2 regions of the Streptomyces sp. NPDC006711 genome follow, and region 1 is predicted to be linked to the other one. Evidence: riboswitches for the same ligand, from Rfam matches in the RefSeq annotation. Region 1 holds a riboswitch; the other holds the start of a gene.
What was found. A riboswitch is a leader RNA that binds a small molecule or an ion and turns the genes downstream of it on or off. The one in region 1 is predicted to bind glycine.

Region 1 (3,395 bases):
CCTTCATGCCGGCCATCACGGCGCTCGCGGCGTTGGTGCCGTGCGCGGAGGAGGGGATGAGGCAGACGGTGCGCTGGGTGTCGCCGTTGGCGCGGTGGTAGGCGCGCACCGCGAGCAGGCCGGCGAGCTCGCCCTGGGAGCCGGCGTTGGGCTGGATGGACACCGCGTCGTACCCAGTGACCTCGGCCAGGCGCTCCTCCAGCTCGCGGATGAGGGTGAGGTAGCCGGCGGCCTGCTCGACCGGCGCGAAGGGGTGGATCTGCCCGAACTCGGGCCAGGTCACCGGCTCCATCTCGGTCGTCGCGTTCAGCTTCATGGTGCAGGAGCCGAGCGGGATCATGCCGCGGTCGAGCGCGTAGTCGCGGTCGGCGAGCTTGCGCAGGTACCGCAGCATCGCGGTCTCGGAGCGGTGCTGGTGGAAGACCGGGTGGGTCAGGAAATCATCGGTGCGCAGCAAGGCGTCCGGCAGGGTGTCCGCGGCCGTGGCGTCCAGCGCGTCCACATCGGCGCCGGTCCCGAACGCGCCCCAGACGGCGGCCAGTTGGGCCCGCGTGGTGGTCTCGTCACAGGAGAGGGAGACGGTGTCCGCGTCGACCTGGTGGAGGTTGACCCCGCCTTCGCGGGCGGCGGCGACGGCCTTGGCGGCGCGGCCGGGCACGCGCACGGTCAGGGTGTCGAAGTAGGCCTCGTGGACGACGTCGACGCCGGCGGCCCGCAGGCCCTCGGCGAGCAGCACGGCGTAGCGGTGGGTGCGCCGGGCGATCTGGCGCAGACCGTCCGGGCCGTGGTAGACGGCGTACATCCCCGCCATGACGGCGAGCAGCACCTGCGCGGTGCAGATGTTGCTGGTCGCCTTCTCGCGGCGGATGTGCTGCTCGCGGGTCTGCAGGGCAAGGCGGTAGGCCTTGTTGCCGTCGGCGTCGACGGAGACGCCGACGAGACGGCCGGGCAGGCTGCGGGCGAACTTCTCCTGGACCGCCATGAATCCGGCGTGCGGGCCGCCGAAGCCCATCGGGACGCCGAAGCGCTGGGTGGTGCCGACGGCGATGTCGGCGCCGAGGGAGCCGGGCGAGGCGAGCAGGGTGAGCGCGAGCAGGTCGGCGGCGACGGTGACGATCGCGCCCAGCTCGTGGGCGGCGTCGATGACCGGCTTGAGGTCGCGGACCTGGCCGGAGGCGCCGGGGTACTGGAGCAGCACGCCGAAGACACCGCGCTCGGCGATCTCGGCGGGGATGCCCTCGCTCAGGTCGGCGACGACGACCTCGACGCCGGTCGGCTCCGCGCGCGTCTGGATCACGGCGATCGTCTGCGGCAGGGTGTCGGCGTCGATGAGGAAGACACCGCCCTTGACCTTGCCGACGCGCCGCGACAGGGCGAGGGCTTCGGCCGCCGCGGTGCCCTCGTCGAGCAGCGAGGCGCCGGAGGTCGGCAGGCCGGTCAGCTCGGCGACCATGGTCTGGAAGTTGAGCAGCGCCTCGAGGCGGCCCTGCGAGATCTCCGGCTGGTAGGGCGTGTACGCCGTGTACCAGGCGGGGTTCTCCATCACATTGCGCAGGATGACCGGCGGCGTGAAGGTGCCGTAGTAGCCGAGGCCGATCATGGGCGCGAGCACCTGGTTGCGATCGGCGAGCCGGCGCAGTTCGGCGAGCACTTCGGCCTCGGTCCGCGCCTCGGGCAGGCCCAGCGCCTCCGTGCTCTTGATGACGTCGGGGACGGCGGCGGCGGTCAGCTCGTCGAGCGAGCCGTATCCGACCTGGGCGAGCATCTTGGCCTGGGCCTCGGCGTCGGGCCCGATGTGGCGCTGCTCGAACGGAATGCCACGCTCCAGCTGGCTGAGCGGAATGCGGTTGGCGGTCATTACGAAGGCCTCCTGGTCGCACGACCTGCGAGGGGTACCACGGCGCGGGTACCCGGACGGCCTCCCCCTCTGTCATCTCAACCTGAGAGCTTCACCGGGACGCATGGGGGCGACCCGGTTTTCACCGTCGGTGAGGAAAGGATGTGCCCGGGCAGTGGTGCCCGCGCGTTCCCCGTCCTGCTTTCCAGAGTGACCTCGTCCGTGCGGTCCGTGGGCCTGAGAGATTCCGGGGAGGATTTGCTCCTTCGGCGCCCACCGGGCGACTCGTCGAGTACGCCGGAGGGCTCTCCCGCACGGGGTCAGCAGCCGTTCGCCAGCCTACCAGCGCGCTCCGAGCCGATTCTTTGTTCAACTGCCTCGAGTGGCCAACCCTCGCGATGTGCACTTTTGTAGTGCTTATGGAGCAGTTGTCACCGGTTGCGACCAGTTGGAGGGACCGTGCAGACCGATATCGATCCGCGCAGCCTGATCGGCCGCAAGGCGTACGACCGCAATGGACGCAAGATCGGAACGGTGGACGAGGTCTACCTCGACGACGCGACGGGCGCACCGGAGTGGGCCGCCGTGCGCACCGGCCTGTTCAGCCGGGACGCCTTCGTCCCCCTGGACCCCAGCACCCTGGTCGACGAGGCGCTGCACGTCCCCTTCGAGCGCAGCCTGATCAAGGAAGCGCCTGACTTCGGCGTGGGCCGCCACCTCTCCCCGGAGCAGGAACTCCAGCTCTACCACCACTACGGTCTGGACATCTCCGCCCCCTCCCCCGATCCCGGCCCGCCGCCCTCCGACCGCGACTTCGGCCGGCTCGCGGGAGGCGACATCTGACCCCTCCCGCCGCTGTCCTCGGGCGGGGGCCCGCTTTCGCGCCGGGACCCGCTCTTGGGCCGGGGTCCCTCCTCGGTCCGGGGTCCCTCCTCGGTCCGGGGCCCGCCCTCGGTCCGGGGCCCGCTCTTGGGCCCAGGCCCGCCCTCGGTCCGCCCGTCGGGGCCGGGGAGAGCCGGCCCGTCCGGGGGGTGCTGCGAGGTCTCCGCCGGCTCCACCAGGGCCAGCGGCTCCCCGGCTGTGAGCCCGGGATCGTCCACCCTGAACGTCCGCACCCGCCCCGGTGCCCGTGACGTGGGCGTCTCGAAGCGCACGGTGACGCGCCCCACACCGCTGCCCTGCACCCAGCCCGGTCCGTACTCGCTGTGCCGCACGTCGTGCCCGGCCAGCCAGCGGCGCTGGGCCGGGTCCTCCACGGTCTCCGTCTCGGCGGCGGCCGCCGCCTCCTCCCGCTCGGGCTGCTCCTGCGCCGCTCGGTCCCCCGCCGCCTGCGCGAAAAGGTCCTCCTGCGTGAAGTCGGCGAGGCCGGTCACCCCCACCCCGAGCAGCCGCACCCCGCCCGTGGTGTCCACCGAGTCGAGCAGCCGCCCGGCCGCCTCCCGCACCACCGCGAGGTCGTCCGTCGGCCCGCGCAGCGTCTCGGACCTCGTCAGCGTCGAGAAGTCGAAACGTCTGACCTTCAGCACGATGGTGCGCCCGGAGTGGCCGGAGGCCCGCA
Region 2 (3,395 bases), on a different contig from region 1:
ATCATTTCGAGGGTGGACTGCTGACGGTGGAGCTCGGCGTCGACGGCGGCGGCGACGTCCGGGTCCAGCTCGTGGAGGGGCTGGTTCAGAAGCGACATCAGACGATCCCTGTTTCCCTGTATCCCTGTGGTGCGGGTCAGCTGGCGAAGTCGGTGTACTCGGCGGCGGTGAGCAGGTCGCCCGGCTCGTCCGTGACCTTCACCTTGAACAGCCAACCGCCCTCGAAGGGGGCCGAGTTGACCAGCGAAGGGTCGTCCACGACGTCCTGGTTGGCCTCGACGACCTCGCCCGTGACCGGGGAGTACAGGTCGCTGACCGACTTGGTGGACTCCAGCTCGCCGCAGGTCTCGCCCGCGGTCACCGTGTCACCCACCTCGGGAAGCTGTACGAACACGACGTCACCGAGCGCGTTGGCCGCGTGCTCCGTGATGCCGACCGTCGAGACGCCGTCCTCGGCGTCCGACAGCCACTCGTGCTCCTTGCTGTAGCGCAGCTGCTGGGGGTTGCTCATGACCTGAATTCTCCTGTACGCGGGGGAGTGCTGCTGACGGGGTCTCGTGACGTGTCGCGGAAGGCGGGAGGCGAGAGGGGGAGCGGAAGAAGGACGCGCGTCACTTCTGGCGCTTGTAGAAGGGGAGGGCTACGACCTCGTAGGGCTCGTGCGTCCCGCGGATGTCGATGCCGACCCCGGCCGTGCCCGGCTCGGCGTACGCCGCGTCCACGTAGGCCATGGCGATCGGCTTGCCCAGCGTCGGCGACGGCGCGCCCGAGGTGACCTCGCCCACGGTCTCGCCGCCGGCCCCGCCCGCGGCGACCACGGCGAACCCGGCGCGCGGCACCCGGCGGCCCTCGGCGATCAGGCCGACCAGCTTGCGCGGCGGGTTCGCGCCGGCCTTCTCGGCGGCGGCCTCCAGAGCGGCGCGGCCCACGAAGTCGCCGTCCTTCTCGAACTTCACGACCCGGCCGAGACCGGCGTCGAAGGGGGTGAGCGCGGTCGTCAGCTCGTGCCCGTACAGCGGCATGCCCGCTTCCAGGCGCAGCGTGTCGCGGCAGGACAGGCCGCACGGCACAAGGCCCGCGTCCGCTCCGGCCTCGGTCAGCGCGCGCCACAGCCGCTCGGCGTGCTCGGGCGCCACGAACAGCTCGAAGCCGTCCTCGCCGGTGTAGCCGGTGCGGGCGATGAGCGCGGGGACACCCGCGACGGTGCCGGGCAGGCCCGCGTAGTACTTCAGGCCGTCCAGGTCGGCGTCCGTCACGGACTTCAGGATGCCGGGGGACTCGGGGCCCTGGACCGCGATCAGCGCGTAGGCGTCGCGGTCGTCGCGGACCTCGGCGTCGAAGCCGGCCGCGCGCTCGGTGATCGCGTCCAGCACGATCTGAGCGTTGCCCGCGTTGGCGACCACCATGTACTCGGTCTCGCCCAAGCGGTAGACGATCAGGTCGTCGACGATGCCGCCGTCCTCCTGGCAGATCATCGTGTAGCGGGCGCGGCCCACGCCGATGGTGGCGATGTTGCCGACGAGCGCGTAGTTCAGCGCCTTCATGGCCTCGGGGCCCGTGACGGTGATCTCGCCCATGTGGGAGAGGTCGAAGAGTCCGGCGCGGGTCCGTACGGCGTTGTGCTCGTCGCGCTCGCTCCCGTACCGCAGCGGCATGTCCCAGCCCGCGAAGTCGGTCATCGTGGCGCCCAGCGATCGATGCAGGGCATCGAGGGAGGTGAGGCGGGGGGCGTTGCTCATGGATGGTGCTCCAAGGTCCCGGGGCATGACGGTCGAGGACATCCTCCCCATCTGTCATCGGAACCTGAGAGGTTCACCGGCGCGCGCTGCGCGGCTCGGCTTGCACCTTGGGTGGGACCGCCCGGCAGGGGACGGCCCGCTTTTCAGATCTGCCTCACCCGCGCGGTACGGGGCCTGAGAGATTCAAGGGAGGAACTTGCTCCTTCGGCGCCCCAGCTCACAGCTGCTGAGGACTCTCCCGCGCGGATTCGAACGGCCGGTATGCAGTTGGCGCGCACATCATTGCACGCATCCCGAGGACGGCACATCGCCGGTGACCCATTACCGGCTCTTTACACTCCCTGGGCAAGGAAAGCGGGAGCGAACAGGGGGGAGTGCCATGACGGCGGAGCACAGGACCGGGCGGGTGCGGGAGGTGTCCGCGCCGGACGGCCCGGAGGCGAGGCCGACGGTACCGGCGGCGCGCCGGGAGCGCTCGGGGCGGCCGGGGCCGGGGGTGCCGGAGGTGAATGAGGTGCCGGGGGTGCTGGAGGTGCCCGGTGTGCCCAGGGTGCCGGAGGTGCTGGAGGTGCCCGGTGTGCCCAGGGTGCCGGGGGTGCTGGAGGTGCCCGGTGTGCCCAGGGTGCCGGGGGTGCTGGAGGTGCTGGAGGTGCCCGGTGTGCCCGGGGTGCCTGAGGTGCCGGAAGTACCCGAGGCGTTCGGGACGGTATGGGATCTGCGGGGGCGGCCCGGGCTCACCCCGCCGGAGCTCCTGTTCGACGCGGGTGACGTCGTCGTGGTGTCCGGCCTGCCCGGCAGCGGCAAGACGACCCTGATGCGCCGCGCCGTCACCGACCGCAGGATCGACTCCCAGGACACCCGGCTCGCCTGGCAGCGCGCACTGCCCGGCATCCCCTACCTCCTGTACCGCCCGCTCACCCGCACCGCGCACTTCGCGCGGACCTGGTGGGCGCTGCGCTCGGGCGACAGCCTCGTCGTGCACGACTGCGGCACCCAGGCGTGGGTGCGGCACTGGCTGGGGCGGGGCGCGCGGCGCAGGGGACGCGCGCTGCGTCTGGTCGTGCTCGACGTGCCGGCCGGCACCGCTCTTGAGGGTCAGGCCGCGCGGGGCCGCTGGGTGTCGGCGTACGCCTTCGCCCGGCACCGCGGCGCCGCCCGCCGCCTGATCGCCCAGGTCGAGGCCGGGCGGCTGCCGACCGGCTGCGCGAGCGCCGTCCTGCTCGACCGGGAGTCGGCCTCCGTGCTGCGACGGATCGGCTTCACCGAGTGAGGCGCGCGGGCGTGCGCCGGGCCCTGGCCCCGCCGGCTTTCTTCCGGCCAGGGGTGCGGCGTTAGGGTCGAGGTGCACGGCCGCGCAGGAGCCGGGCACGCGGCGGGGGTCGGGGACAGTCGGGGGAGAGGGACGGCACATGAACTTTCCGGAGCAGGTGTTCGCGCATCCGCACGGCGGCGGAGGCTGGCCGGGCAACGAGCTCGAAGAGGTGCTGGCCGCGGCCGTCGGGCAGCCCGACGCGGGTCCGCGCCTGATAGAGGTCCTGGGCCGCAACGCGGTGTGGGTGCCGCTGCCCAACGGCGGCAGCCAGGACAGCACCGACCTCGACCTGCCCACCCTGGAGCTGAACGGCGCCCCCTATGTCCCCGTCTACAGCTCCGAGC

Region 2: linked by a shared signal. The riboswitch ahead of gcvT (glycine cleavage system aminomethyltransferase GcvT) and the one ahead of gcvP (aminomethyl-transferring glycine dehydrogenase) in region 1 are both predicted to bind glycine.

Annotation. Positions count from the first base shown of each region.
Region 1 covers NZ_JBIAGO010000006.1:9,665-13,059, reverse strand. The annotation lists gene gcvP (aminomethyl-transferring glycine dehydrogenase) at 1-1,858, opposite strand, end outside; glycine riboswitch at 2,053-2,160, opposite strand; gene ACFYM2_RS14560 (PRC-barrel domain-containing protein) at 2,297-2,680, shown strand; gene ACFYM2_RS14555 (DNA polymerase IV) at 2,590-3,395, opposite strand, start outside.
Region 2 covers NZ_JBIAGO010000015.1:95,974-99,368, reverse strand. The annotation lists gene glyA (serine hydroxymethyltransferase) at 1-98, opposite strand, end outside; gene gcvH (glycine cleavage system protein GcvH) at 137-511, opposite strand; gene gcvT (glycine cleavage system aminomethyltransferase GcvT) at 612-1,739, opposite strand; glycine riboswitch at 1,893-1,990, opposite strand; gene ACFYM2_RS25990 (AAA family ATPase) at 2,344-3,009, shown strand; gene ACFYM2_RS25985 (enhanced serine sensitivity protein SseB) at 3,149-3,395, shown strand, end outside.